Regions from separate parts of the Streptomyces sp. NPDC018045 genome, predicted to be linked through region 1. Evidence: riboswitches for the same ligand, from Rfam matches in the RefSeq annotation. Region 1 holds a riboswitch; each other region holds the start of a gene.

Evidence for each region. Region 1 has a riboswitch for thiamine pyrophosphate ahead of thiC (phosphomethylpyrimidine synthase ThiC). Riboswitches for the same ligand answer to the same signal wherever they lie in the genome.
Region 2: another riboswitch for thiamine pyrophosphate. It lies ahead of ACH4EB_RS28985 (thiamine ABC transporter substrate binding subunit); the one in region 1 lies ahead of thiC (phosphomethylpyrimidine synthase ThiC).
Region 3: another riboswitch for thiamine pyrophosphate. It lies ahead of thiO (glycine oxidase ThiO); the one in region 1 lies ahead of thiC (phosphomethylpyrimidine synthase ThiC).

What each region holds. Positions count from the first base shown of each region.
Region 1 covers NZ_JBIRFL010000003.1:370,508-380,287, reverse strand. The annotation lists gene ACH4EB_RS09275 (LacI family DNA-binding transcriptional regulator) at 411-1,511, shown strand; gene ACH4EB_RS09270 (metallophosphoesterase) at 2,223-3,365, shown strand; gene ACH4EB_RS09265 (hypothetical protein) at 3,570-4,478, shown strand; gene thiC (phosphomethylpyrimidine synthase ThiC) at 4,873-6,651, opposite strand; TPP riboswitch at 6,645-6,802, opposite strand; gene ACH4EB_RS09255 (YibE/F family protein) at 6,874-8,505, shown strand; gene ACH4EB_RS09250 (SsgA family sporulation/cell division regulator) at 8,575-9,000, opposite strand; gene ACH4EB_RS09245 (IclR family transcriptional regulator) at 9,105-9,780, opposite strand, start outside.
Region 2 covers NZ_JBIRFL010000018.1:86,447-96,226, reverse strand. The annotation lists gene ACH4EB_RS28995 (ABC transporter ATP-binding protein) at 13-1,074, opposite strand; gene ACH4EB_RS28990 (ABC transporter permease) at 1,075-2,688, opposite strand; gene ACH4EB_RS28985 (thiamine ABC transporter substrate binding subunit) at 2,745-3,824, opposite strand; TPP riboswitch at 3,903-4,037, opposite strand; gene rlmN (23S rRNA (adenine(2503)-C(2))-methyltransferase RlmN) at 4,071-5,177, opposite strand; gene ACH4EB_RS28975 (phosphatidate cytidylyltransferase) at 5,303-6,442, opposite strand; gene frr (ribosome recycling factor) at 6,442-6,999, opposite strand; gene pyrH (UMP kinase) at 7,175-7,948, opposite strand; gene tsf (translation elongation factor Ts) at 8,125-8,961, opposite strand; gene rpsB (30S ribosomal protein S2) at 9,072-9,780, opposite strand, start outside.
Region 3 covers NZ_JBIRFL010000001.1:273,036-282,815, forward strand. The annotation lists gene ACH4EB_RS01075 (hypothetical protein) at 1-463, opposite strand, end outside; gene metF (methylenetetrahydrofolate reductase [NAD(P)H]) at 516-1,433, opposite strand; gene thiE (thiamine phosphate synthase) at 1,722-2,372, opposite strand; gene ACH4EB_RS01090 (Rv2175c family DNA-binding protein) at 2,528-2,893, opposite strand; gene ACH4EB_RS01095 (NAD(P)/FAD-dependent oxidoreductase) at 3,054-4,334, opposite strand; TPP riboswitch at 4,490-4,605, shown strand; gene thiO (glycine oxidase ThiO) at 4,705-6,018, shown strand; gene thiS (sulfur carrier protein ThiS) at 6,015-6,233, shown strand; gene ACH4EB_RS01110 (thiazole synthase) at 6,244-7,038, shown strand; gene pknB (Stk1 family PASTA domain-containing Ser/Thr kinase) at 7,249-9,237, shown strand; gene ACH4EB_RS01120 (deoxyribonuclease IV) at 9,371-9,780, shown strand, end outside.

The DNA of each region.
Region 1 (9,780 bases):
GTACGGAAACCGTCCCGGAGTGCCAGCCCGGTAGGAGCGGATGCCCGGCCGGTGCACCTGTCCGGCACCCCGCCCGGGAAGATCGTCTCGGCGGGAGGCCCCCGGCCGGGAGATCACCGCGCGTTCCGTCCCCACCGCGCACAGCCCTTGGGGAGCGCTACTCCCTCCGTCACGCGCCGGTGGCTCGCGCCGTGGCGCGCATCCCTCGTGAAGGTGACTTGAGACCTCTTCGAGACCTGGACCAATCGGCAGGCGACTCCCAACGTTCCTCAACCAGTCGCTGGCGGGCACCACCAACTCCCTTGCTTTCGCAGGGCATCAAGGTCATAAAGCCGTGCAGAAACGTGCCTTTCCGCTCCTGCACGCAGCGCCCCGCGAAAGGACCGCCCGAGCCCTACTATCGGCTCGCCATGACAGCAGCAGGGAAGCACCAGGTGAGCCGGTCTACCGGTCGCCGGCTGGGGCGGGCAGGCATCCGGGACGTGGCCGCCGCAGCCGGGGTATCCATCACGACTGTCTCCGACGCGCTCAACGGCAAGGGCCGGCTTCCGGATGCCACCCGTCGCCACGTCCGCGAGGTGGCCGACCGGTTGGGTTACCGCCCTTCCGCCGCCGCCCGCACGCTCCGTACCGGCAAGTCAGGACTGATCGGCCTGACCGTCACCACGTACGGGGATGAACCTTTCACCTTCACCGAATTCGCGTACTTCGCGGAAATGGCCAGAGCCGCCACCTCGGCGGCGCTCGCCCGCGGGTACGCCCTCGTCATCCTGCCCGCGACCTCCCGCCACGACGTCTGGTCGAACGTCGCCCTCGACGGCACCGTCGTCATCGACCCGGCCGACGGCGACCCCGTCGTCACCGAGCTCGTACGGCACGGCATCCCCGTCGTCTCCGACGGCCGGCCCGGCGGCACCCTCCCCGTGATGGGCTGGGTCGACAACGACCACGAGGCGGCCGTCCTCGGCCTTCTCGACCACCTCGCCGACGCCGGCGCCCGCCGCATCGGCCTGCTCACCGGCACCACCACCGACACCTACACCCGCCTGTCCACCACCGCGTACCTGCGCTGGTGCGAGCGGGTCGGCCAGGACCCGGTGTACGAGTCCTACCCCGCCCACGACCCGTGCGCGGGCGCGGTGGCCGCCGACCGGCTGCTGGCCCGTCCGGACCGTCCGGACGCGGTGTACGGCCTGTTCGACCCGAACGGCACCGACCTGCTCGCGGCCGCCAGACGCTACGGGCTGCGCGTCCCCGAGGACCTGCTGCTGGTCTGCTGCAGCGAGTCCACGGTCTACGCCACGACCGAGCCGCCGATCACCACCCTCTCGCTCAAGCCCCGCCGGATCGGCACCGCCGTGGTTCAGCTCCTGATCGACGCCATCGAAGGGCTGGACAGCGGGCGTCCGGTCGAGCAGGTGATACCGACGGATCTGATCGTGCGGACCTCCTCCCAGCGCAGGTCCACACGGACGACCGTCAGTCCGCCCCGGGGACCGTCCGGGGCCTGAGGCCGCCGGTCACCGCGCGGGCCCTCCGGGTCCGACCGTCACACGTTCGAGCGGCCGTGTGGACGTGCCTTCCGCGTCCACACGGCCGGAGGTTTGTGTGGGGCACGCGAGGTGTTGTGTGCACGGTGGGGGCTGTGCGGCGGTGTGCCGGCGACCGTGCGGCGCGCGGCGGGCCCGTAGAGCCTGTCACGGTGCCCGTACGACCTGTCGCGGTGTCCGTACGAGTGTGGTACCCGTGCGACGTACGGCGGCCCCGTACGACCTGTCGCGGCGCCCGGGCGACTTGTGGCACCCGTGCGGCATACCGCGGGGCCCGTGCGACATACCGCGGTGCTCGCCCGACGCACCGGTGCACCGCCCCGCCCTCCGCCTCGGCCGGAGCCCGCCCCGTCACCGGCTCGCGGTCGGCCGACGCCACGCCGAAAGCGCCACTCGGGCGACTTCATCACGTCGTACCGTCGTCCTGCCGTCGCCGTGCCGCCCGCCCGGTGCCCCGTCGCCCGGGATAAAATCGGGTGGATCCCGGAGAAAACGGCAGCGAAGACCGGGCGCCGAACGATTGACCACCCCCGGGTGCGTCACAACCCGCGAGCGGCATTCCTATGATGGGCGCACGACACCACGGACCGCCGTCGACCAGGCAAGGTCCGCGAGGTGCACGGCGGCGCGATGGTGGAGGGGTCGATGACTCAGGGGGCCAGTGTGGGACCCATGGTGCGGACCATGCCGGCACAACCTCCGGCTCCGGCACAGCCGCCGGTGCCCCCGGCACCCGCGGTTCCCCCGCAGCCGCCGGCGCCGCCGGCCTCCGTGGGCGCGCCCGCCGCCCCGCACGGCATGCCGCCCGAGTACACGCCCACCGAGCGCTCCCTCCCGGTCATCGGCGCCGGTGCCCGGGCCGACGGCACCGGCCACGCCGCCGGCCGTACGGACCTCCCGCCCGTCACCCGTACGGACACCCTCATCGACCGCCCGACCGTCGACCTGACGGCGGTGCCCGAGTCGGCCGCGTCCGCCTCCGAGCAGCAGGAGGGCGGCGGCCCGCTGTACGTCGTCGGCGACGTGCACGGCTACTACGACGAGCTGCGCGAGGCGCTCGCCGCCGAGGGGCTCATCGACGCCGATGGCCAGTGGGCCGCCGGCAACGCCCGGCTGTGGTTCCTCGGCGACTTCACCGACCGCGGCCCGGACGGCATCGGCGTCATCGACCTCGTCATGCAGTTGTCCGCCGAGGCCGCGGCGGCCGGCGGCTACTGCAAGGCCCTCATGGGCAACCACGAACTGCTGCTGCTCGGCGCCAAGCGGTTCGGCGACACCCCGGTCCAGTCCGGCGCCGGTACCGCGTCCTTCCAGGCCGCCTGGCTCCTCAACGGCGGCCAGAAGACCGACATGGACCGCCTCCAGGACCACCACCTCCAGTGGATGGCCCGGCTGGACGCCGTGATGGAGGAGGACGGGCACCTGCTCGTGCACTCCGACACGACCGCCTATCTGGAGTACGGCGACTCCATCGAGGACGTCAACGACACCGTCCACGACGTCCTCACGCGCAGCGACGCCGACGAGGTCTGGGACCTGTTCCGCAAGTTCACCAAGCGGTTCGCCTTCCGCGACGAGGAAGCGGGCCCGCTGGCCGTACGCGAACTCCTCGACACCTACGGCGGCCGGCGCGTCGTGCACGGCCACAGCCCCATCCCGTACCTCCTCGGCGAGGTCGGCGGCGAGGACGACGAAGGTGAGGGCATCGCCGTCGACGGTCCGCACGTCTACGCCGACGGGCTGGCGATCGCCATGGACGGCGGGATCACCATGGCCGGAAAGCTACTGGTCGTTCAACTTCCCCTGAGTGGCTGAGCGTTATCCGGGCAGGGGTAGCGGCAGGTAGGGAAGTGGCGCAGCGGGGTCCGAGCTGGACAGGAGCGGTCCCTATTTCCGCAAACACCCTGTCACCCCGTGCCGGAGGCGCTCTACCATCGGTCTATCCGTAGCAGGCTCTCCTCCGTTTCCGCCCACTGCCCGGCCCACGCCGGCCTGTACGGCCCTACGGAGCATCGGGGGATGCACATGAACAGCGCTCCGCACCTGCTGAACGAGGACCGCGCGGACTTCGCGCGGCTCCTCGACGAGGCGCTGCGCACCGCGGAATACCGACCGGAAATGACCTCCGCGGCGGGAAAGCACCTCAACACCGAGCAGTTGCGCACCATGGCGCTCAGCGCCACGTCCGCCATCGCCGTATGCGCGACGGCCGAATACCGACACTATGTACGGCTTCGCGAGGAGCTGCGCACTCCCGCACCCGCACCGGACGCGGGCGGTGTGGAAGGCCGTGAGGAGAAAAGCGCGTCCGCGGGCGGCCCGGGGATCGACCTCGCCACGACCGTGAGCGAGGTCGCGGAACCGGCCGGTGCCGGGCTGGGCGCGATGCTCGCGGTACTGGCCCCGGTACTGGCGGGGATCGCCGCCGTCCTGTTCCTGGTCATCGGATACATCCTGCGGACGGTCGGCACCGACCCGGCCGCCGCCCAGCCGATGATCAGCGTCGGCTGGATCTTCGCGGCGATCACCGCCGCGGGGGCCCTCATCGCCATGGCGAGCCTGGTCCACGCGGCCTGGCGCAACGGGTCCACCTCGCTCCGCGCCCCACGCACCGGTGACGGGCGCGGCGGCCGGGCCCGGGAAGTGGACCTCGCCCGGGACGCCTGGCGGCAGGCGCTCCTGGAGCGCGGCATACTGCCGTTCCTGCGCGAGGCCCTGACCGACCCGGCCGGCGTCAACGGCCACGGCACGGCCCGGTACGTACCGCGCCGCGGCGTCGACGGTGGCAGTCGTATCCCGTCCCTGGGCTACTCACGGCCCGACTTCACCAGCCCGGACGGCGGCCCGCCCGCCGCTCCCCGACCCCGCTTCACCAGCCCGGACTTCACCAGCCCCGACTACGGCGGCCCGGACCACCATCCTGAATAGCGCCGACGTTCCATGACCGCGGGGGCCCGAAGCCGGGCCCCCGCGGTGCGCGTGCGAGGGCACTCCGCCCCGGTGGAGTGAAATGCGGTTCACCGGGCGGGGGTTGGAGTGGCCGGGGACTTACGTTCGGCGTGGAGGTGATTCGCGATGAGCGAATACGACCAACGACGGGTCACGAGACCCAGCAGGACGCCATGGACGTGAGTGACTTCGTGTACGGCGGCGACAGGAGCGCGCGTACGGAGGATCGCTCTCCCCCACGGGGAGCCCTGGTTCCCCGCAGCCGATGTCTGCCGGGAACCGGGTTACACGACCACCCGTGAGGCGCTCCTGGATCATGTGCCGAGCGACGAGAGTTTCCTGACGGCTTCGGGCCCGTCCGTCTCAGAAACCCTCACTCCGCGATCGGCAAATACACCCGATTCCCCGCCGCCGCGAACTCCTTCGACTTCTCGGCCATGCCGGCTTCCGCCTCCGCGTCGAGCGCCAGGTCGCCGCCGTGTTCGCGGCGGATGTCCTGGGAGATCTTCATGGAGCAGAACTTCGGGCCGCACATGGAGCAGAAGTGCGCCGTCTTCGCCGGCTCCGCCGGCAGCGTCGCGTCGTGGAAGGCGCGCGCCGTGTCCGGGTCGAGGGCCAGGTTGAACTGGTCCTCCCACCGGAACTCGAAGCGCGCGTCGGACAGCGCGTCGTCCCACTCCTGGGCGCCCGGGTGCCCCTTGGCCAGGTCCGCCGCATGGGCCGCGATCTTGTACGTGATGACACCGGTCTTCACGTCGTCCCGGTCCGGCAGGCCCAGGTGCTCCTTGGGCGTGACGTAGCAGAGCATCGCGGTGCCCCACCACGCGATCATCGCCGCGCCGATCCCGGAGGTGATGTGGTCGTACGCGGGCGCGATGTCCGTGGTCAGCGGGCCGAGCGTGTAGAACGGGGCCTCTTCGCAGATCTCCTGCTGAAGGTCGATGTTCTCCTTGATCTTGTGCATCGGGACGTGCCCCGGGCCTTCGATCATCGTCTGTACGCCGTGCCGCTTGGCGATCGAGTTCAGCTCCCCGAGCGTCCGCAGCTCCGCGAACTGCGCCTCGTCGTTGGCGTCCGCGATGGAGCCGGGGCGCAGCCCGTCGCCGAGGGAGTACGTGACGTCATAGGAGGCGAGGATCTCGCAGAGTTCCTCGAAGTGGGTGTAGAGGAACGACTCCTTGTGGTGGGCCAGGCACCACGCCGCCATGATGGAGCCGCCGCGCGAGACGATGCCGGTCTTGCGGCGGGCCGTCAGGGGGACGTACCGCAGCAGGACTCCCGCGTGCACGGTCATGTAGTCGACGCCCTGTTCGGCCTGCTCGATGACCGTGTCCTTGTAGATCTCCCAGGACAGTTCCTCGGCCTTGCCGTCCACCTTCTCCAGTGCCTGGTAGAGGGGGACGGTGCCGATGGGGACGGGGGAGTTGCGCAGTACCCATTCGCGGGTGGTGTGGATGTTGCGGCCGGTGGACAGGTCCATGACCGTGTCGGCGCCCCAGCGGGTCGCCCAGGTCATCTTCTCCACCTCCTCCTCGATGGAGGAGGTGACGGCGGAGTTTCCGATGTTCGCGTTGACCTTCACCAGGAAGTTCTTGCCGATGATCATCGGCTCGATCTCCGGGTGGTTGACGTTGGCGGGCAGTACGGCCCGGCCGGCCGCGATCTCGTCCCGTACGAACTCGGGTGAGACGTTCTCGCGGAGCGCGACGTACTCCATCTCCGTCGTGACCTCGCCGCGCCGCGCGTACGCGAGCTGGGTGACCGCGGCGCCGCCCCGGCCCCGGCGGGGCTGCCGGGGCCGGCCCGGGAAGACCGCGTCGAGGTTCTTCAGGCCGCCGCGCGGCGAGGTGTGCTTGAGGCCGTCGTCCTCGGGCCGCGGCGGGCGGCCCGCGTACTCCTCGGTGTCCCCGCGGCTGATGATCCAGTTCTCCCGCAGCGGTGCCAGGCCGCGGCGGACGTCCGTTTCGATGGTGGGGTCGGTGTACGGCCCTGACGTGTCGTAGAGCGTCACGTCCTTGCCGTTGGTGAGGTGCACACGACGGACCGGGACCCGGAGGTCGGGGCGCGATCCGGCGAGGTAGCCCTTGTGCCAGCCGATCTCCTTGGCGGAGCCCCGGCCGTTTTCGGGCGTGCGTGCATCCTGCAGAGTCATGAAGACCCACTCCCTACGCCGGCATTACCCGGTAACAGGTTCGGCGGTCGACGCAGCGATGTCCGTGCCGGCGGTCCGGCTTCTGCCGGACGTTCCGTACGGGGGTCAGCGCCCTCTCAGCCCGGTGCTCCGAGCTCCCGCGATTGCAAAGGTGCCACCACGGTAGCGGCCGGTGTGGCGCGGTGAACAGGGGGCCCTGCCAGTTCTTGCGATGATCGTGCGGTGACCAGCAACGAGCCTTCGCACTCCGCGCACCACGACGCTTCCGGTCCGCCGCACGGGTACGGGTACGGGCCGCAGCCCGGGTCCGCGCCCGGCCCTGATGCCGACTCCCGACGCGTCGTGCCTGATGACGGCCGTCAGCGGCACGCGCGCGCGCCACGCGACCAGGGGCACGACCAAGGACGCGGTCACGGGCACAATCACGGGCGCGATCCCGGCCAAGCCACACCGGAGACCGGCCACGGGGCCGGATCCGGACACGGGGCCGGGCACGGCCACGGCCACAGCCACGGGCACGGCCCCGCCGCCCCCGTCTCCCGTCACCTGCGGAAGGTCATCGCCGCGGTGCTCATCCCCTTCGCCGCCGCGGTCCTGGCCGGTCTGGTCGTGCTGTGGCCGGGCGGCGCTCCCGACCACAAGCCGACCGGCGTCGGCTTCGACCAGCCGACCGAGAAGGCGAAGGTGGTGAAGGTGGAGGAGGTGAACTGCGCGGACGTCCATGCCCAGCAGCAACAGCAACCGTCGCAGCAGCAACCGTCCTCCCCCGCGGGCCCCCGGCAGCCCACGCACTGCGAGCGGGCGGTCATCGAGGTGACCACGGGCAAGGACACGGGCCGGCGGTTCGAGTCGATCGTGACGCCCGACGCCACGCGGCACTACAAGGCCGGGCAGGGAGTCGTGGTCGCGTACGCGCCCAAAGCGCCCAAGGATTTGCAGTATTCGGTCACCGATGTGGACCGGACCTTCCCGATGTGGGTACTCGCCGCCATCTTCGCAGCGGCGGTCGTCGTGGTCGGGCGGCTGCGCGGCGTCCTCGCGCTGGTCGCGCTGGTCGTGAGCTTCCTGGTCCTGACGCTGTTCATCCTCCCCGCCATCCTCCAAGGGTCGAATCCCCTGGTGGTCGCCATCGTCGGGGGCAGCGCGATCATGCTGGTCGCCCTCTACATGTGCCACGGCCTCACGGCGCGTACGTCCGTCGCCGTCCTGGGCACGCTCGTCTCACTGCTGCTGATCGGCCTGCTCGGCTCCGTCTTCATCGGATGGGCGCTGCTGACCGGCAACACCGACGACCAGACCGGACTGGTGCACGGTCTGTACCCCGACATCGAGATCCGCGGGCTGCTGCTCGCGGGCATCATCATCGGTTCGCTGGGCGTGCTCGACGATGTGACCGTCACCCAGACCGCCGCGGTCTGGGAACTGAAGGAGGCCGACCCGTCGGCAGGCTGGCGCAAGCTCTACACCGCGGCGATGCGCATCGGCCGCGATCACATCGCGTCGGTCGTCAACACACTGGTGCTCGCCTACGCGGGCGCGGCACTGCCGTTGCTGTTGCTGTTCTCGATCGCACAGAGCAGCGTCGCGACAGTCGCCACCAGCGAGGTGGTCGCCGAGGAGGTCGTACGGACGCTGGTGGGCAGCATCGGCCTGGTCGCGTCCGTACCGCTGACCACTCTGCTGGCCGCGCTGGTCGTCTCGGCTGACCGGGGCACGGGCGGCGGCCTGCGCACGGACCACGGCACAGGCCGGGGCGATGACCGGGATACGGGGCGGAGCGCAGGACGCGCAGGGCACGCGGGACGGCGTGCCGGGCGGAGCGCCGGCGGTGGCAGACGGCGCCGCAAGCGCTGAACCGGCCGGTCGGCTCGGGCGCGTCCGGCCCGGCGACCATCCGGCGGGGCCGGCCGGAGCCGGCGCCGGTCACCCCGCCTTCTGCGCCTCCGAAAGAATCCGGTCCAATGTCGAGTCGAGCGTGTCGCACACCTCTTCCTCCCCGATCGGGACGAGTCGGTCCGTACGGTCGAGGAAGGCCACCAGCGGCGCGGCGCCGGCACGGAACAGCGCCCGTTCGTCGGCCACCTGAAGGCTGATGAAGACATCGCTGAGGTGCTCGGAGGAGGACGGCTCGATGCGTACGTCGCCCTCACCGGACGGCTTGCTCAGTCCGTCCAGCAGCAGTTCCCGGCTGAACGCCCAGGTCACGGGCACATCGCCGGGAAGGTCGAAGGTGAAGCTGACCGCATAGGGGTCCGCGCGGTCGAAGTACAGCTCCACCGGGATACGGAAGGCGAGTTCCTCGGACACGAGGAAGCTCATGATCACTTCTGCCTGAACTGTGTCGGTCATCAACCTCTGCCCCGGACTTGGTCGGAGATGGCCAGGAATCGTCCCTCTTGGCTCCATTGACGCCATCGTCTGTCACGTGCCAGCGGATCACAAGGAGTGATTTTTCAGATACTGATAGAGAAAGCGAGGGTAGTTAACGTCGCCTCCACCATTCTGCGTAGTCGATCGGTAACGCAGTGTAGGCGCTCGGTGTCGCTCGCGGGAAGAGAAATCGCCACGGTCGCCGCCGCCGAACCCACCTGGATCGGAATCGCCGAGCATACTGTGCCCAAGGCATATTCCTGTTGCTCATAGGCGACTTGGGCGCGGCGCACCGCGTCCAGGCGGTGCAGCAGATCGTCCTCGCTCCGCACCGTGTGGGGCGTGAGCGACCGCACCGGGTGCCGGGCCAAGTGGTCCTTCCTGGCCTGCTCGTCGAGTTGCGCGAGCAGGCACTGCCCGATCGCGTGTGCGTGCGCGGTGGTACGGAAGTCCACCCACTCCTCCACCGGCGGACATTGCGGACCCTCGGTGGCGGCCACCACCTCCACCTCGCCCGCGCGGTAGACGGCGAAGTAGACGGCCGCGCCGATCCGTTTGCCCACGACGGCCAGCGCGTCGCCGATCTCGGTACGCCTACGCCGCTCGGCGCCCGCCCTCCCGATGGAGCCGGCGGCCTCGCCGTAGACGAACACGCCGTTCTCGCGCCGCAGGTAACCCTCGTGCGTCAGGGTCCGCAACAGGTGGTACGTCGTCGGAAGCGGCAATCCCGCCTCCCTGGCCAGTTGCTTGGCGGGCGCG
Region 2 (9,780 bases), on a different contig from region 1:
CAACGCCGCCCGTCAGCGGTCCAGCACCACGATGTCTTCCGCCGCGAAGCGGACGCCCACCCGCTCCCCGTCCTCCGGGGCGTCGCGCAGCGCGCAAGCGGCCTCCACCTGCGGGCCGCCCGCAGGCTGGAGGAGGAGCGTGACGTGGGTGCCGCGGAAGGTGCGGGCCACGACCGTGCACGGAAGCCCTTCCGTCGCGGTCGTGATCCGTACCCCGGCCGGGCGGACGAGCAGTCGGCACGGACCGTCCGCCGTGCCCTCCGGCACGGGCAGCTTGCCCCACGCGGTGTCGGCGGACCCGCCCCGTACGGTCGCCTCCACCACGTTGTCGAAGCCGAGGAAGCGGGCGACGAACTCGGTGGCGGGACGCTGCCAGACCTCCAGCGGCGTGCCGCTCTGCGCGATCCGCCCCTCCTGCATGACCACCACCCGGTCGGCCAGGGCGAACGCCTCCCCCTGGTCGTGGGTCACCGCCAGCACCGTCGTGCCCAGCTCGCCGAACACCCGCCGCAGTTCTACGACCAGGCGTTCCCGCAGACCGCGGTCGAGCTGGCCGAGCGGTTCGTCCAGCATCAGCAGCCGGGGCTGCGGCGCGAGTGCCCGGGCCAGCGCGACCCGCTGCTGCTCGCCGCCGGACAGCGCCGCGACGGCGCGCCGCTGCGCGCCCGGAAGGCCGACGAGGTCCAGAAGGCCGGCCACCGTGCGCTCCTGCTCGGGGCGGGAGGCACCGCGCATGCGCAGGCCGAAGGCCACGTTGCCGCCCACGTCGCGCTGCGGGAAGAGCTGGTGGTCCTGGAACATCAGCCCGACACCGCGCCGGTGCGTCGGTACGCCCGACTGGTCCCGGCCCTCCAGGAACACGCGTCCCGCGTCGGCGGGCCGCAGCCCCGCGACGACCCGGAGGAGGGTGGACTTCCCGCTGCCGCTGGGCCCCAGAACGCAGACGATCTCCTGCTCGGCGACGTCCAGACGCACCGCGTCCAGCGCGGGCGGCTGCCCGTCGCGGAAGCGGACGGTGACGTCCTCCAGCCGCAGCAGCGCCTGGTCCGTCGCTGTGTCAGCGTGTTCCGCCATCTAGAATTCTCCGGCCTGATCGGTACGGATGCGCTCCAGCGCCAGCAGCGCGCCCGCGCACACCACCATCAAGATCGTGGACAGCGCCATCGCCTGCCCGTAGTTGAGTTCTCCGGCGCGTCCCAGCAGCCGCGCGACGGCCACCGGCAGCGTCGGGTGGTCCGGCCGTGCGATGAAGACCGTCGCGCCGAACTCGCCCAGCGACACGGCGAAGGCGAATCCCGCGGCGACCAGCAGGGCCCGCCGCACCAGCGGCAGGTCGACCTCGCGCCACACCCGCCACGGCGAGGCCCCCAGCACCGCCGCCGCCTCGCGCAACCGCTCGTCCACGGCGCGCAGCACGGGCAGCATGGTGCGTACGACGAAGGGGACACCGACCAGCGCCTGGGCCAGTGGCACCAGCCACCACGACGACCGCAGATCGAGCGGCGGCTCATCGAGAGTGATCAGAAAACCGAAGCCGACGGTCACGGCCGAAACCCCGAGGGGCAGCATCAGCAACGCGTCGAACCCCCGCACCAGCCTGCCGCCCCGCCTCGTCAGCGCGGCGGCCGCCAGCCCGCCCACCACCAGGGCGATCAGGGTGGCGGCGGCGCCGTAGGCGAGCGAGTTCCCCAGGGCGTTCAGCGGGGCGACGGCGAAGGTGCTGTCCATCGAGGCGGCGGACCGCAGCGCCCGGTAGAAGACCAGTCCGTAGCCGTCCGGCCCGGCGAAGGAGCGCTCGATCAGCACCACCAGCGGAACCACCAGCAGCAGCGTGATCACGGCGAGCGTCCCCCACAGCAGTGCCCACTGGCCGGCGCCGCGAGGCCGCCGCACGGTCTGCGCCGGGTCGACGAGCGTGAGGGTGGCCTCCCGGCGCCGTACGGTCCAGGCGTGCAGGGCCAGCAGGGCCAGTACGGCGGCGAACTGCAGCATGGTGAGGACGGCGGCCGTGGGGAGGTCCAGGAAATCGGCGGTCTGCCGGTAGATCTCCACCTCCAGCGTGGAGAACGTCGGGCCGCCCAGAATCTGCACCACCCCGAAGGAGGTGAAGGTGAAGAGGAAGACCATCAACGCGGCGGCCGCGACGGCCGGCGCCAGGGCGGGCAGCGTCACCCGCCGCCAGGCGCCCCAGCGGGACGCCCCGAGCACCCGGGCCGCTTCCTCCTGCCGCGGGTCGAGCTGCCCCCAGAGGCCGGCGACGGTCCGTACGACCACGGCGTAGTTGAAGAACACATGCGCCAGCAGGATCGCCCACACCGAGGTGTCCAGCCGTACGCCCCACAGGTCGTCCAGCACCCCGCCACGCCCGACCAACGCCAGGAACGCCGAGCCCACCACCACCGTCGGCAGCACGAACGGCACCGCGACCACGGACCGCAGCAGTTGCTTTCCGGGGAATTCGAAGCGCGCGAAGACATACGCGCCGGGGAGCGCGATCAGCAGCGTGAGCCCGGTCGAGGCCGCCGCCTGCCAGACGGTGAACCACAGGACATGCAGAACATCCGGGTCGGAGAGCACCTCCCCGGCCCGGCCCAGCCGCCACTGCCCGCCGTCCTTCAGCCCGCGCCCGACGATCGCGGCGACCGGGTAGGCGAAGAACAGTGCGAAGAAGGCGAGCGGCAGGGCCATCAGGGCGAGCCGCGTGGCCGTGCCCCGTGCGCGGCGTGCCCGCTTCTCGGCGCCGGCTACTTCAGGACGAGCGAGGACCACTGCTTGATCCACTGTTCGCGGTGCTCGGTGATGTCCTCCGGAGCCACCGTCTCCGGCTTGTCGATCTTCTCGCCGTACTTGGTGAACAGCTCCGGCAGCTTCGCGTCCCTACGCGCCGGGTTGACGAACATCTGGAGCGGTACGTCCTCCTGAAACTCCTTGCTCAGCAGGAAGTCCAGCAGCGCCTGGCCGCCCTTCTCGTTCTTGGCGCCCTTGAGCAGGCCCGCGAACTCGATCTGCCGGAAGCAGGTGCCGGTCGCGACTCCGGTCGGGGCCTCCTCGGGCGCGGGCTTCTTGCCGAGCACCTCCACGGGCGGGCTGGACGCGTAGGAGACCACCAGGGGCTTGTCGCCCTTGCCCTGACCGGCCGCCGAACCCGAGAACCGCTCGTTGTAGGCCTGCTCCCAGCCGTCGACGACCTCCACGCCGTTGTTCTTGAGCTTCTTCCAGTAGTCCTGCCAGCCGGACTCGCCGTACTTGGCGATGGTGCCGAGCTGGAAGGCGAGCCCCGGCGACGACGTGGCGGAGTTCTCGGTGACCAGCAGCCCCTTGTACTCGGGCTTGAGCAGGTCGTCGAAGGTCCGCGGCGGTGCGATCTTGTGCTCCGCGAAGTAGGCCCGGTCGTAGTTGACGCAGGTGTCGCCGTAGTCGACCGGCGTCACCCGGTGTTCCGCCTTGTCGAGCTGCAGTTCCTCGGGGACGCTCGCCAGCCCCTTGGTCTGGTACGGGCTGAAGAGCCCCTCCTTCAGGCCGCGCGACAGGAGCGTGTTGTCGATGCCGAAGAAGACGTCGCCCTGGGGGTTGCTCTTCGAGAGGATCGCCTGGTTGACGGCCTTGCCCGCGTCCCCGCCCTTGAGGACGTCGACCTTGTAACCGGTCTGCTGGGTGAACTTCGCCAGCACGGACTTGGAGACGTTGAAGGAGTCGTGGCTGACGAGCGTGACGGTCTTCGGGTCCTTGCCGCCGCCGCTGCCGCCCGAGCCGCATGCGGCGAGCGCCGTCATGCCGGCCGCGACGGCCAGCGCCGTGACGGCGATCCTTCTGGTGGTGCTCACTGGATTCCTCCTGGCTGGCCAGGAAGAGACGCGGCCCCACCCGGCGCTGCACGGAGCAGTCCGGATGGGGCGCAACAGCATGAGTGACGACCGAACTTCCTACCCGGAATGACCCGGGCGAGGTTCAAGGGTCTGCGGCACCTCGGTGTCCGTGACGCTCGGTCCGTGACACTGCCGCACTCTCAGCGCTGTGGCGCTCCCCTGTCGGAATGTGCATTTGTTCGATCACACAGTACCAGCGGGCCCTCAGCGCTCCGAGGCGGCGAGCTGCCCGCAGGCGCCGTCGATCTCCTGCCCGCGCGTGTCGCGGACGGTCACCGGCACCCCGTGCGCGGCGATGGCCTCGACGAACGCCTTCTCGTCCTCGGGACGCGACGCGGTCCACTTCGAGCCGGGCGTCGGGTTCAGCGGGATCAGGTTCACGTGGACGCGCTTGCCCTTGAGCAGACGGCCCAGGAGGTCACCACGCCACGCCTGGTCGTTGATGTCCCGGATCAAGGCGTACTCGATCGAGATCCGCCGGCCGGACTTCTCCGCGTACTCCCAGGCCGCGTCCAGCACCTCACGCACCTTCCAGCGCGTGTTGACCGGGACGAGGGTGTCACGCAGCTCGTCGTCGGGCGCGTGTAGCGACACCGCGAGCCGGCACTTCAGGCCCTCGTCCGCGAAGCGCAGCATCGCCGGGACGAGACCGACCGTGGACACCGTGATGCCACGCTGCGACAGGCCCACCCCGTCCGGCTCGGGGTCGGTCAGCCGCCGGATCGCGCCCACGACCCGCTTGTAGTTCGCCAGCGGCTCGCCCATGCCCATGAAGACGATGTTGGACAACCGGGCCGGCCCACCCGGTACCTCACCGTCGCGCAGCGCCCGCATGCCGTCGATGATCTGGTGAACGATCTCTGCGGTGGAGAGGTTCCGGTCCAGGCCGGCCTGCCCCGTCGCGCAGAACGGGCAGTTCATGCCGCACCCGGCCTGCGACGAGATGCACATCGTGACCCGGTCCGGGTAGCGCATCAGCACGGACTCCACGAGGGTGCCGTCGTGGAGCTTCCACAGCGTCTTGCGGGTGGTGTCGTCGTCACAGGAGATGTGCCGCACCACACTCATCAGCTCGGGCAGCAGCTCCGACGCCAGCTTCTCCCGCGCCGCGGCCGGGATGTCGGTCCACTCCGCCGGGTCGTGCGCGTACCGCGCGAAGTAGTGCTGCGAGAGCTGCTTGGCGCGGAACGGCTTCTCACCGGCCGCGGCCACGGCTTCGCGCCGCTCGGCGGGGGTGAGATCGGCAAGGTGCCGCGGGGGCTTCTTGGCTCCGCGCGGCGCGACGAAAGTGAGTTCTCCGGGCTTAGGCATGGTTCATCCAGTGTCGCAGACGTACGAAGTGACGATCGCCGACGCGATCCGCGGGCGCTCCCGGGACGTACGTAGGGCCCGCCACGCGGAGTGGCGGGCCCTACGTACGTCCGGAAAACCGCTGGTCAGCCGGAGCCGACGAAGATCACGTACAGCAGCCAGACGATCGGGGCGGTCGGCAGCAGGGAGTCCAGGCGGTCCATGATGCCGCCGTGGCCGGGCAGCAGCGTGCCCATGTCCTTGATGCCGAGATCCCGCTTGATCATGGACTCGCCGAGGTCACCGAGCGTCGCGCTGGCCGCCACGGCGATACCCAGGAGCAGGCCCTGCCACCAGACGCCGTCCTTGATGATCAGCTCCATGCACAGCGCGCCCGCGACCATGGCGAACAGCACCGCGCCCAACAGCCCCTCGCGGGTCTTGCCGGGGCTGATGCGCGGGGCGAGCTTGTGCTTGCCGAAGCGCCAGCCCACCGCGTACGCGCCCGTGTCGCTGACGACGGTCAGCAGCAGGAACGTCAGGACGCGCTGCGGTCCGTCGTCGGCGGCGAGCATCATCGCCACGAACGTCGCCAGGAACGGCACGTAGAACGCCGCGAAGACGCCTGCCGTGACGTCCCTAAGGTAGTTGTCGGGAGCCTCCGTCATGCGCCATACGAGGGCGGCGAGCGCGGTGAGCGCCATCGCCACCCACGCGCCCTCGGCGCCGCGCACGTAGCCGGCGACCACCATCGCCGTACCGCCGAGCGCCAGCGGGACCAAGGGGACCTTGACGTCCTTGCGCTCCGCCAGCCGCGAGGTCAGCTCCCACAGGCCCACGACCACCGCGATGACTATCACGCCCACGAACAGCGGCTTGTAGACGAAGAGCGAGAAGAGGATGACCGCGCCGAGGCCGACGCCGACCCCTATGGCGGCCCGGAGATTACGTCCCGCGCTCTTCTTCTGCGGCTTGTGGGGTTGCTGTGAGCTGTCGGGCCCCGGCAAAGAGGTGGGCATGGGCTCCTGCGGCTGTTCGTCGCGGAACGAGGGGCCGCTCAGCCGAGCGGCCCCCCTGTCGTCCCGGTGGTCCCGGACGTCGTCCAGAGAGCTCCGGTCGTCGTCCTGGTGTCCGCCTGCGTCGGGCACGATGGGCATGGGGCGAGTCTGCGCCGCCGCGCCCCAGTCGTGCACGGGACCCGCCGAACCGGCGGGCCCCTGGTCGGGTGGTCCCCATTGACCGGCTTGGCCGACGCCAGGCGGGGCCCCCCAGGATGACTCGTTCATCAGACCTCGAGGAGCTCGGATTCCTTGTGCTTGAGGAGCTCGTCCACCTGCGCGACGTACTTCGCGGTGGTGTCGTCGAGCTCCTTCTCCGCACGGCGCACCTCGTCCTCGCCGGACTCCTTGTCCTTGACGAGCTTGTCGAGGGTCTCCTTGGCCTTGCGCCGGATGCTGCGGATCGAGATCTTCGAGTCCTCGGCCTTGTTCTTGGCGACCTTGATGAACTCCCGGCGGCGCTCCTCGGTGAGCTCCGGGAAGTTCACGCGAATGATGTGGCCGTCGTTGCTCGGGTTGACGCCCAGGTCGGAGTCCCGGATCGCCTGCTCGATGTTGCGCAGCGCGCTCTTGTCGAACGGGGTCACCACGGCCATCCGCGGTTCGGGCACCGAGAACGACGCCAGTTGGTTGATCGGCGTCATGGCGCCGTAGTAGTCCGCCACGATCTTGTTGAACATCGCCGGGTGCGCACGTCCGGTGCGAATCGCGGCGAAGTCCTCCTTGGCGACCACGACGGCCTTCTCCATCTTCTCCTCGGCCTCGAGGAGGATCTCTTCGATCACCACTTGCTCCTGGTCTTTTCGGTAAGAAGCAGAGCCTCGCCCCTGCCGCGCGTCTTCTCCTGCACGGTGTCCGACCGGCAGGCCATTGTCCATCCCCGTGCCGAGGTCTTCCCCCGGCCCGGGGTTGCCGCCCGTACGGAGCCCCGCCCGTACGGCAATTCGGCAGTTGGTGCCGTCAGGCCCGGGTGCCCTGATCGCTGACGAGCGTGCCGATCTTCTCACCCTTCACCGCGCGCGCGATGTTGCCCTCGGCGAGCAGCTCGAAGACGAGGATCGGAAGCTTGTTGTCACGGCAGAGCGTGATGGCGGTGGCGTCGGCGACCTTGAGATCGCGGGTGATGACCTCGCCGTACTCCAGGGCGTCGAACTTCACCGCGTCCGGGAACTTCTTGGGGTCGGCGTCGTAGACCCCGTCCACCCCGTTCTTGCCCATCAGCATGGCCTCGGCGCCGACCTCGAGGGCGCGCTGGGCCGCGGTGGTGTCGGTGGAGAAGTACGGCATGCCCATGCCCGCACCGAAGATGACCACGCGGCCCTTCTCCATGTGGCGGACGGCGCGCAGCGGAATGTACGGCTCCGCGACCTGCCCCATGGTGATGGCGGTCTGCACCCGGCAGTCGATGCCCTCCTTCTCCAGGAAGTCCTGGAGGGCCAGGCAGTTCATGACCGTACCGAGCATGCCCATGTAGTCCGAGCGGGCGCGGTCCATGCCGCGCTGCTGCAGTTCGGCGCCGCGGAAGAAGTTGCCGCCACCGATCACGATGGCGATCTCGTAGCCGTCGCGGACCACGGCTGCGATCTCGCGGGCGATGGCGTGCACGACATCGGGGTCGACACCCAGTCCGCCGCCGCCGGCGAACGCTTCGCCCGACAGCTTCAGCAGGAAGCGTCCCTTCCCGTCACTGTCGGCTTTGTGGGCTGTGTCCGCGCCGTCGGCACCCTGATTCATCACGCTCTCCTCGTGCACATACGAAGAAGGCCATTGCCGGGGGTCTGGGTCAGATCCCTGTACGGCAATGGCCTCCTCGTCACATCTGCGGCCGGCCGGTACGCGGCCGACTGCGTACGACCCTAGCGGGGCCGTAGGTCATTCGCTGGCCTTGGCGACAAGGCTCACGGCTGGGCTCAGGCGCCGACGCGGATGCGCGCGAAGCGCTTCAGCGAGACACCGGCCTCTTCCAGGACCTTCTCGACGGACTTCTTGTTGTCCTTCGCGAAGGGCTGCGCGAGCAGCGTGTTCTCCTTGAAGAAGCCGTTGACGCGACCCTCGACGATCTTCGGGAGGGCGGCCTCGGGCTTGCCCTCCTCGCGCGAGGTGGCCTCGGCGACGCGACGCTCGTTCTCGACGACGTCGGCCGGGACGTCCTCACGGGTGAGGTACTTCGGCGCGAACGCGGCGATGTGCTGCGCGACGTCCTTGGCGGTCTCGGCGTTCTCCTTGTCCAGCTCGACCAGGACGCCGACCTGCGGCGGGAGGTCGGGCATGGTGCGGTGCATGTAGGCGGCCACGTAGCCACCGGAGAACTGCGCGAAGCGGTCCAGAACGATCTTCTCGCCCAGCGTGGCGTTGGCCTCGTCGACGTACGCCTGGACGGTCTTGCCGGCCTCGATCTCGGAGGCGAGCAGCGCCTCCAGGTCGGCCGGGGAGGTGGCGGCGACGTGCGCGGCCAGCGCGTTGGCGACGGCCAGGAACTTCTCGCCCTTGGCGACGAAGTCCGTCTCGCACTTCAGCTCGAGCAGAACGCCGGAGGTCTTGTCCTCGGAGATGAGGGAGACGACGGCACCGTTCTCGGCCGAACGGCTCTCGCGCTTGGCGACGCCCTTCTGGCCCTTGACGCGGAGGATCTCCACGGCCTTGTCGACGCTGCCCTCGGCCTCGTCCAGGGCCTTCTTGCAGTCCATCATGCCGGCGCCGGTGAGCTCACGGAGCTTCTTGACGTCCGCGGCGGTGTAGTTCGCCATGGTCTGTGTATCTCTTCTCGAAATCTCGACAGTCGAAAGATCTACGGGTGGACGGCGGGGGCGGCGCTCGTCGCGCGCTCCCCCCGCCGTCGTCAACCGGTCGTGCGGCGTCAGCCCTGCTCGGCAGCCGGCTTCTCGGCCTCGGCGGCGGGCGCCTCGGCAACGGGAGCCTCAGCGGCGGGGGCCTCGGCAGCGGGAGCCTCGGCAGCGGGAGCCTCGGCGGGCTTGTCCTCGGCCTTGGCGGCGTCGTCGGAGTCGGCCTTCTTGTCGCCCTCGAGCAGGTCGCGCTCCCACTCGGCGAGCGGCTCGCCGGCCTTCTCGCCCGGCTTCTGGTCGCCGGTGGCGACGCCGGAGCGGGCGATGAGGCCCTCGGCGACGGCGTCGGCGATCACGCGGGTGAGCAGGGTGACGGAGCGGATCGCGTCGTCGTTACCCGGGATCTTGTAGTCGACCTCGTCCGGGTCGCAGTTCGTGTCGAGGATCGCCACGACCGGGATGTTGAGCTTGCGCGCCTCGCCGACGGCGATGTGCTCCTTCTTGGTGTCCACGATCCAGACGGCGCTGGGCACCTTCTGCATCTCGCGGATACCGCCGAGGGTCTTCTCCAGCTTGGCCTTCTCCCGCGAGAGGACCAGGAGCTCCTTCTTGGTGAGGCCGGAGGCGGCCACATCCTCGAAGTCGATCTGCTCGAGCTCCTTCAGGCGCTGCAGGCGCTTGTAGACGGTCGAGAAGTTGGTCAGCATGCCGCCGAGCCAGCGCTGGTTCACGTAGGGCATGCCCACGCGGGTCGCCTGCTCGGCAATGGCCTCCTGGGCCTGC
Region 3 (9,780 bases), on a different contig from region 1:
CCGGGCCGCCGGTGAAGCCGTCCTGCCGGGCGAAGGAGTCCGTGCCGTCGTACGCGGCCGTACCGGCCGGTGGCGTGCCGCCGTCCGCTCGCCCGGCGCCCGCGCCCTCCGTGGCCGGGACCGCCTCCACACCGGAGACCTGGAGGGTCGGCCCGGCGGCCGCGGCCCTGCCGCCGCCCCGGGCCCGGCGCCGCCGGTTGTCGCCGCGCTTGCCGCGCAGCGCCCAGCCGGCGGAGAAGCCGCTGCGGAAGGAGAGCGTGACGTAGGTCTGCCCGACGGCGAAGGCGATGGCGCCCACCGCTATCACGATCACCGACGGGATGACGACGCCGACGACCACGCCGAGGAAGCCGGTGAAGGCCAGCAGCCGCCACCGCAGCCGGGCCTTGTACTGGAGCAGCAGTTCGCCGAGGAGCCAGAGCGCGACACAGCCGAATGCGATGTAGAGGACCACCCAGCCCATGTACGCCCCTCTTCCGCCGCCCCACAGGCCGCCGTGGTGCGGCAAACCGCCGTCAGGACTGCTGGTGCAGACCCAGATTCTCGTAGATTTCCAGCGTCGCCGTGGAGTGGTTCAGGGTAATGAAGTGCAACCCGGGACTTCCCTCGGCCATCAAGCGCGCACACAGTTCCGTCGCATACTCGATGCCAATGGAGCGTACAGCCGCCGGATCGTCCTTGACGGCGAGGATGCGCTCGGCCAGCTCGGGCGGGAAGGCGGCATTGCTGAGCTGCGCGAACCGTTCGATCTGGCGGACGTTGGTGACCGGCATGATCTCCGGGATGATGGGCGTCTCGCAACCCGCCGCCGCGACCCGGTCGCGCAGCCGGAAGTAGTCCTCGGCGTAGAAGAACATCTGGGTGATCGCGAAGTCCGCCCCGGCCCGGCACTTGTCGACGAAGTGCCGTACGTCGGCGTCCCAGTCCGTGGAGCGCGGGTGCATCTCCGGGAAGGCCGCCACGCCGACGCAGAAGTCGCCCGACTCCTTGATGAGCCGGACCAGTTCGGCGGCGTACAGGACGCCTTCGGGGTGCTGGATCCAGTCGCCCATGGGGTCGCCGGGCGGGTCGCCGCGCAGCGCGAGCATGTTGCGGATCCCGGCGTCGGCGTACTGCCCGATGATGTTGCGCAGGTCCGCCAGGGAGTGGTTGACGGCGGTCAGGTGGGCGACCGGGGTGAGGGTGGTGTCGGTGGCGATCCGCTCGGTCGCGCGCACCGTGCCCTCGCGGGAGGTGCCGCCCGCCCCGTACGTCACGGAGACGAAGGTCGGTGCGACCGCCTCGATCCGGCGAATGGCGTTCCACAACGTCCGCTCGCCCTTCTCCGTCTTCGGGGCGGCGAACTCGAACGAATACGACTGCTTGCCGGAAGCGAGCAGGTCGCGCACGGTCCGTGCGCGATCAGTCCTGGTGGAAGCTGTGCCTAGGGCCATACGTGCAGATTATCCACCGGCTCCCCGCACACCAACCGGCTCCGGGGAAATGCCCGGATAGCCGCGTTCCGGTCCACGCCTCGGACACCGGCCGGCCACCTCGCGTCCAGACGACCTGCGCCGACACGGTCCGGACGGCTCGGGGCGGTACGGCTCGGGCGGCCTGCGCCGGTACGGACCGGACGGCCCTCGTCGATACGGACCGGACGGCTAGCGCGAAGCCGCGCTCCGGCCACCGTGCGGCCGGAGCCACCCCGCGGGCCTGCCCGGAGCCGCCGCGCGCCCCGCTCACACGCCGTGCGCGCGCACCCGCTTCGCCAGGCCGGCGGCCGCGGCGCCCGGGTCCTCGGCCTCGGTGATCGCCCGGACGACGACCACCCGGCGGGCGCCCGCCGCCAGCACCTGGTCCAGGTTGGACGCGTCGATGCCGCCGATCGCGAACCAGGGGCGCTCCGGCCGGCGCGCGGCCGCGTACCGCACCAGGCCGAGGCCGGGGGCGTGCCGACCGGGCTTGGTGGGGGTGGGCCAGCAGGGGCCGGTGCAGAAATAGTCCACGCCGGGCTCGGCCAGCGCGGCGTCCACCTCCGCCTCGGCGTGGGTGGACCGGCCGATCAGCACCTCCGCGCCGAGGACGGCGCGGGCGGCGGGCACCGGCAGGTCGCCCTGGCCCAGGTGCAGTACGTCCGATCCGATGGCGTGGGCGACGTCGGCGCGGTCGTTGACCGCCAGCAGTTTGCCGTGCCGGCGGCAGGCGTCCGCGAAGACTTCCAGGTGGGACAGTTCCTCGGCGGCTTCCATGCCCTTGTCGCGAAGCTGCACGATGTCCACGCCCGACGCGAGCACCGCGTCCAGGAACTGCGCGAGGTCGCCCTGGCGCCTGCGGGCGTCCGTGCACAGGTAGAGCCGGGCGTCGGACAGGGCGTGGCGTGCGGTGGTCATCGGGCGGGTCCCCCCGGGTCTGCGGCGTGCGGGCCGGGCCTTCCGGCCCGCACGCCATGGGTGCGAAGACGGCCGCGGCCGCGGGTGCGGACGCGACGGCGCCGCGGCCGCGGCCGTGTCCGTGCACGGAACGCCCGCAGCCGGGCCGGACGAGCCTAGACGGCGAGCGCCTGGGCCCGGCGCTTCACCTCCGTACCGCGGTTCTCCCGCAGGGCCTGGGCGGGGGTGCCGGGCAGGGTGTCGTCGGCGGTGAAGAGCCACTCCAGCATTTCCTCGTCGGCGAAGCCGTCGTCCCGCAGGAGCGTGAGCGTCCCGACGAGGCCCTTGACGACCTTGCCGTCCTTGATGAAGTCGGCCGGCACGTGCAGGGCGCGGTTCTCGCCGCGGCGCACCGCGATGAGCTGGCCCTCCTTCACCAGCTGCCGCACACGCGTCACCTCGACGCCGATCATCTCTGCGATGTCGGGCAGGGTGAGCCAGGCGGGAACGAGTCCATCGATCTTTGCGTCAATCTCGGTCACGGGACAAGCCTGCCACCTCGCACTGACAGCCGGTAGCGGGGCATCCCCATCGGCGCAGCCCACGGCACCCGAACGCACCGCCGTCCGCCCCGTCGCACCGGCCCCGGCCGCCGGTCGGCGGACCCGGGCCCCGGCCGTCCCCGTCACCGCCGGTCCGCCCTCAGAGCGCCGCCGACTTCAGCGGCACGGACGCGTCCGCCGCCATCCGCCGGTCCAGCGCCGTGCCCCGCTCGATGAGCCGGCGCCCCTGGGCCAGGTCGCGGGGCCGGCCGACCGCCAGCAGCGCGACGAGTACGCCCTCGCGCAGCCAGATCACCGACCAGGCCGCGCTCTCCGGGTCACCGCGCCAGATCGTCTCGTCGGCGCCGGCGTGGTGCCCGGCGTACTGCACGAAGCGGCCGAACTGCTCGGACCAGAAGTACGGGACCGGGTCGTAGACCGGCCCCTCCGCCGCGCCGCGGACGATGGTCGCGGCGACCGTGCGCGGCCCGTGCAGGGCGTTGTCCCAGTGGTGGACCAGCAGGCGGCTGCCGTAGCGGGCGGACGGGAAGGAGACGCAGTCGCCGACCGCGTACACGTCGGGCAGCGTGGTGCGCAGCCGCTCGTCGGCCAGGACGGAGCGGTCCTCGGGCGACAGCTCGACGCCGGAGCCGGCCAGCCAGGAGGTCGCGGGGCGGGCGCCGATGCCGACGACGACCGCGTCGGCGGTGAGCGTCGCGCCGTCGGCGAGCGTCACCGCGCCCTCGGTGACGGCGGCGACCCGGGCGCCGGTGCGCAGCCGGGCGCCGCTGTCCTCGTACCAGGCCGCCATGGGGGCGGCGACCTCGGCGGGCAGCGCCCCGGCCAGCGGCCGGTCGGCGGCCTCGACGACCGTCACCCGGCAGCCCGCCTCACGCGCCGCGGTGGTGAACTCCGCGCCGATCCAGCCCGCGCCGACGACCACCACCTCGCGCTGCCCGGCCAGTACGGGCCGCAGCCGCTCGGCGTCGTCGAGGGTGCGCAGGACGTGTACGTCCGGCAGTCCGTCGCAGCCGGGCAGGGTGACCGGCTCGGCGCCGGTGGCGATCACCAGGTGGTCGTACGGGAGCGGCCCGGCGTCCGTCTCCAGCACCCGCGAGGCGCCCGCGAGCCCGGTGGCGCGCCGCCCGAGGAGCAGGTCGATGCCGAGCGCCTCGAAGTCCACGTCGAAGGTGGCCCCGTCGGCCTTGCCGAGCAGCACGGCCTTGGACAGCGGCGGGCGGTCGTACGGCCGGTGCGGCTCGTCGCCGAGCACCGTGATCGCGCCGCGCCAGCCCTGCTCGCGCAGGGCGACGGCGGTCTGCACACCGGCCAGGCCGGCGCCGACGATGACGGCGCTGCGGGCACGTTCGGCCGCGCGCTCGGCGGGTCCCCGGTCCGGGCGCGTGCGGTCAGGGTCCTGGGACTGGGTCTGCTCGCTCACCCGATCACTGTAGGACGGCGTGTCGCGCGACCATCAGCACCGCGCGACGAGATCTATGACACAACGTCACGGCCCGTCACCCGTCGGCACCGGCCCCGCGCCGCGCACCGGGCGCTCCCTTACGGCGCCTCGGCGGCCCGTACTAGGGTTGCCGGTGAACGCACACGCGGGAGCCCGGACGCGACCGGGCTGAGAGGGAGGCTGACGCGGCCTCCGACCGTACGAACCTGATCCGGGTCATGCCGGCGAAGGGAGGGGCTGGACGCCCATGCATCCACCTGCACACGAACCCGTACGGCCGACGGTACCGACGTCCTCGCGGCCGCCCGCGCAGGCGCCGGGTGCGGCCGGGTCCGACCGGACCCCGGACGTGCTCGTCATCGGCGGCGGCATCATCGGCCTGGTCACCGCCTGGCGGGCGGCCCAGCGTGGGCTGCGTACCGCCGTCGCCGACCCGGACCCCGGCGGCGGCGCCGCCCAGGTGGCGGCCGGGATGCTGGCCGCCGTCACCGAGCTGCACCACGGCGAGCAGACGCTGCTCGGCCTCAACCTCGCCTCCGCCCGCCGCTATCCGGAGTTCGCCGCCGAGCTGACGGAGGCGAGCGGCCTGGACCTCGGCTACCGCCGGTGCGGCACCCTGGCCGTCGCGCTGGACGCCGACGACCGCGCCCACCTGCGCGAGCTGCACGCCCTCCAGCGCCGCAGCGGCCTGGAGTCCGAGTGGCTGACCGGGCGCGAGTGCCGGCGTCTGGAGCCGATGCTCGCGCCGGGCGTGCGCGGCGGGCTGCGGGTGGACGGGGACCACCAGGTCGACCCGCGCCGGCTGGCCGCCGCGCTGCTCGCCGCCTGCGAGCGGGCCGGCGTCGCCTTCCACCGCGCGGCCGCCGGGCGGCTGACCGTCGAGCGGGGCCGTGCCACCGGTGCCGAGCTGGCCGATGGCGTCCGGATCGCGGCCGGGCAGGTCGTGCTGGCCGCGGGCAGTCGCAGCGGGCGGCTGGCGGGCGTCCCCGGGGACGTGCTGCCGCCGGTGCGCCCGGTCAAGGGCCAGGTGCTGCGGCTGCGGATGCCGGACGGCCGGCCCGGCGGCGTACCGTTTCTGTCCCGCACCGTACGGGCCGTGGTGCGCGGCGGCCCGCTCTATCTCGTGCCGCGCGAGAACGGCGAGCTGGTCGTCGGCGCCACCAGCGAGGAGCTGGGCTGGGACACCACGATCACCGCGGGCGGGGTGTACGAACTGCTGCGGGACGCCCACGAACTGATCCCCGGCATCACCGAACTGCCCCTGGTGGAGACCCGCGCCGGACTGCGCCCCGGCTCGCCCGACAACGCGCCGCTGCTGGGCCCGACCTCGCTGCCCGGCCTGCTGGTGGCGACCGGTCACTTCCGCAACGGGGTGCTGCTGACGCCCGTCACGGGCGACGTGATGGCGGCGGCACTGACCGGCGGCCCGCTGCCGGAGGAGGCGCGGGCGTTCGCCCCGGGCCGCTTCGCACCGAAGCCCTCCGACCGCTCGGCGTCGTCCGACCGCTCGACGCCATCCGATCCCGCAGCGCCGCCCGGCCCCTCGGCGCCGCCCGGCCGCTCGGCGTCAACCGGCCCCTCGGCGCCGTCCGGCGCCGCCCCGGCAACCGGCGCCCGGCAGGCCCCCGCGCCTTCCCCCGCCCCTCAGGAGCAGCCCGTATGACCGTCACCGCGCCCATCACCGTCTCCGTGAACGGCGAGCCCCGGGAGTTCCCCGGCGGGCTCACCCTGGACCGGCTCGTCGCCGGTCTGACCACGGCGCCCGGCGGCGTGGCCGCCGCCGTCAACGAGGCCGTGGTGCCGCGCGGCCAGTGGCCCGCCACCGCGCTCGGCGACGGCGACCGCGTCGAGGTCCTCACCGCAGTCCAGGGAGGCTGATCCGTACGTCATGGCCGACGATCTCCTCACCCTCGCCGGCACCGCCTTCGGCTCCCGTCTGATCATGGGCACGGGCGGGGCGCCCAGCCTCGACGTCCTGGAGCGGGCGCTGCTCGCCTCCGGTACGGAGCTGACGACGGTCGCCATGCGCCGCCTGGACCCGACCGTGCAGGGCTCGGTGCTGTCCGTACTGGAGCGGCACGGCATCCGCGTGCTGCCGAACACCGCCGGCTGCTTCACCGCGGGCGAGGCCGTCCTCACCGCCCGGCTGGCCCGCGAGGCACTGGGCACCGACTGGGTCAAGCTGGAGGTGGTCGCCGACGAGCGCACCCTGCTGCCCGATCCGGTCGAGCTGCTGGACGCCGCCGAGACGCTGGTGGACGACGGCTTCACCGTCCTGCCGTACACCAACGACGACCCGGTGCTGGCCCGGAAGCTGGAGGACGTGGGCTGCGCCGCGATCATGCCGCTGGGCTCCCCCATCGGCTCCGGGCTGGGCATCCGCAACCCGCACAACTTCCAGCTCATCACCGAGCGGGCCGGGGTCCCGGTGATCCTGGACGCGGGCGCGGGCACCGCCTCCGACGCCGCCCTGGCCATGGAGCTGGGCTGCGCCGCGGTGATGCTGGCGTCGGCGGTGACCCGTGCGCAGGAGCCCGTCCTGATGGCGGAGGCGATGCGGCACGCGGTCGAGGGCGGCCGGCTGGCGTTCCGGGCGGGGCGGATCCCGCGCCGCCACCACGCTCAGGCCTCCTCGCCCACGGAGGGCGTCGCCGCGCTGGACCCGGAGCGCCCCGCTTTCTGAGGCACGGGCCCGCCTTCCGAGGCGCGGGGCCCCGCCTTCCGAGGCACGGCGGGTGGCGCCCGGGACGGCCGCCGCCCGCCCCGCGAAACGGGCATCCCGCCCATCCCGGCTCGGCCGGTGGCCTGCCCCTGTCACTGTTCGGATGCAATGGCCCCGGGTTCACGGGCAGGGCGTCCGGCACCGCCGTGGCGGCTCGTAGACTCGTCTGCCGTGGATACGACCCTTCAGGACCCCCTGGTCGGGCACCTGCTCGACGGCCGCTACCAGGTGCAGGCGCGCGTCGCCGCCGGCGGCATGGCCACGGTCTACCGGGCCATGGACACCCGGCTGGACCGGGTGCTCGCCCTGAAGGTGATGCACCCCGCGCTGGCGGCCGACGCCGCGTTCGTCGACCGTTTCATCCGCGAGGCCAAGTCCGCCGCGCGGCTCGACCACCCCAATGTGGTGGGCGTCTACGACCAGGGTGCCGACGGCACGTACGTGTACCTGGCGATGGAGTACGTCGCCGGGTGCACGCTGCGCGACGTCCTGCGGGAGCGCGGCGCCCTCCAGCCGCGGGCCGCGCTGGACATCGTGGAGCCGATCCTGGCCGCGCTGGGCGCCGCCCACCGGGCCGGGCTGGTGCACCGCGACATGAAGCCGGAGAACGTCCTGATCGGCGACGACGGCCGGGTCAAGGTCGCCGACTTCGGCCTCGTGCGGACGGTGGACACCCACACCACCGCCTCGACCGGCTCGGTCCTGGGCACGGTCTCCTACCTGGCGCCCGAACAGATCGAGGACGGTACGGCCGGCCCGCCCGCGGACGTCTACGCGTGCGGTGTCGTGCTGTTCGAGATGCTGACCGGCGGCAAGCCGCACACCGGCGGCAGCGCGGCCCAGGTGCTCTACCAGCACCTGCACGAGGACGTGCCGGCCCCTTCCGCGTACGCGCCCGAGCTGGCGCCGCAGCTCGACGACCTGGTCGCCGCGGCCACCGCGCGCCGCCCCGAGCTGCGCCCGCAGGACGCGGTGACGCTGCTCGCACAGACCCGCGCGGTACGGGCCGAGCTGTCCGACGCGCAGTTGGACGCGGTGCCGCCGCAGGCCCACGAGGCGCCGGAGGACGGCTCGCGGACGGGCTCCGAGGACCGTACGAGCGTGCTGCCGCGGGTCGCCGGGCAGCCGCCGCTGCCCCCGGAGGAGCCGCTGAACCGGACCAGCAGACTGGAGGCCCCGGCACCGGACCCGGCGTCGGCGGACGGGCGGACCACCCGGCTGCGCCCGGCGGCCGCCGTCCCCCGGTCCGGGGCGTGGGCCGGGCTGCTGGGGGCCCGGCGCAGGACGGCCTCGGTGATCGCCGCCGTGCTGCTCACGCTGGTGGTGGGCGCGGGCGTCTGGTACATCAACTCCGGACAGTTCACCACCGTCCCGGCCGTGCTGGACATGACGCAGGCGAAGGCGGAGCAGACGCTGCGCGCGGAAGGCCTGGACGTGAAGGTCAGGCGGGCCTTCAGCCCCAACGTGGAGCGCGGCCACGTCATGGCCACGGACCCGGAGAACGGCGAGCGCATCCGCGGTACGGGCACGGTCACCGTCACCCTGTCCAAGGGCCCCGAGATCGTCCAGGTGCCCGACCTGGCGGGCACCCCGGTCGCCGACGCCAAGCGCAAGCTGCGCGACCTGGGGCTGACCGTCGGCACGGTGCACAAGGAATTCTCCGACGAGGTCGCCAAGGGGTCGGTGATCGGCACCGACCCGGCGGCGGGCAGCAAACGCCGGCCGGAGACCGCCGTCGCGCTCACGGTCAGCCGTGGTGCCGAGGTCGGCGTACCGGACGTGACCGGCCGGGACCGGGCGGACGCGGAGGCGACGCTGCGCGGCGCGGGCTTCGAGGTGAAGATCGCGGACGGTACGGTGCACTCCCCGCACGACAAGGGCACGGTCGCCCGGCAGTCGCCGGGACAGGGCGGCAAGCTGGGCCGGGGGGACACCGTGACGCTCACCCTCTCCGAGGGCCCCGAGATGGTGACCGTGCCGGACGTGACGGGCAAGAGCGCCGACGACGCGAAGCGGGCGCTGTCCGACGCGGGCTTCGAGGCCGAGGTCAAGAAGCCGTTCCTGTTCCCGAAGGACAAGGTCGAGAGCCAGTCGGTCGCGGGCGGCGAGCAGGCGGCGAAGGGCAGCAAGATCACGATCCGGCTGGCGAGCGTGCTGTGAGCCGGGGGCGCCCGCCCGGGGTCCGGGCGGGCCGCGCGCCACGGACGCGCCCGGCACGGGCTCCCGGCCGCTGTGAGCAAGGACGCCCGCCCGCGCTTCGGAACGGACGCTCCGCACCTGGCACCCTTGACGGGTGAGCATCTCCCCTTCCCCGCAGGACGCCCGTGCGCGCAACCCGGTCGGCGGCCATGTGCCGGTGGCCGGCGGCCTGGCCAAGGTCGGTATCCCGTACGCCCGTGACATCGGCGGCGAGGCCGTGCAGGTCTTCGTCGCCAACCCGCGTGGCTGGGCGACGCCGCCCGGCACCCCGCAGCAGGACGAGGCGTTCCGGGAGGCGTGCGAGCGGGAGTCCCTCCCGGCGTACGTGCACGCCCCGTACCTGATCAACTTCGGCTCGCACACCGCGGAGACCGTCGAGAAGTCCGTGGTCTCGCTGCGCCACTCGCTGCTGCGCGGCCGGGCGATCGGCGCGCGGGGCGTGGTGGTGCACACCGGCTCGGCGACCGGCGGGCGGCCCCGCGCCGAGGCCCTGGCGCAGGTACG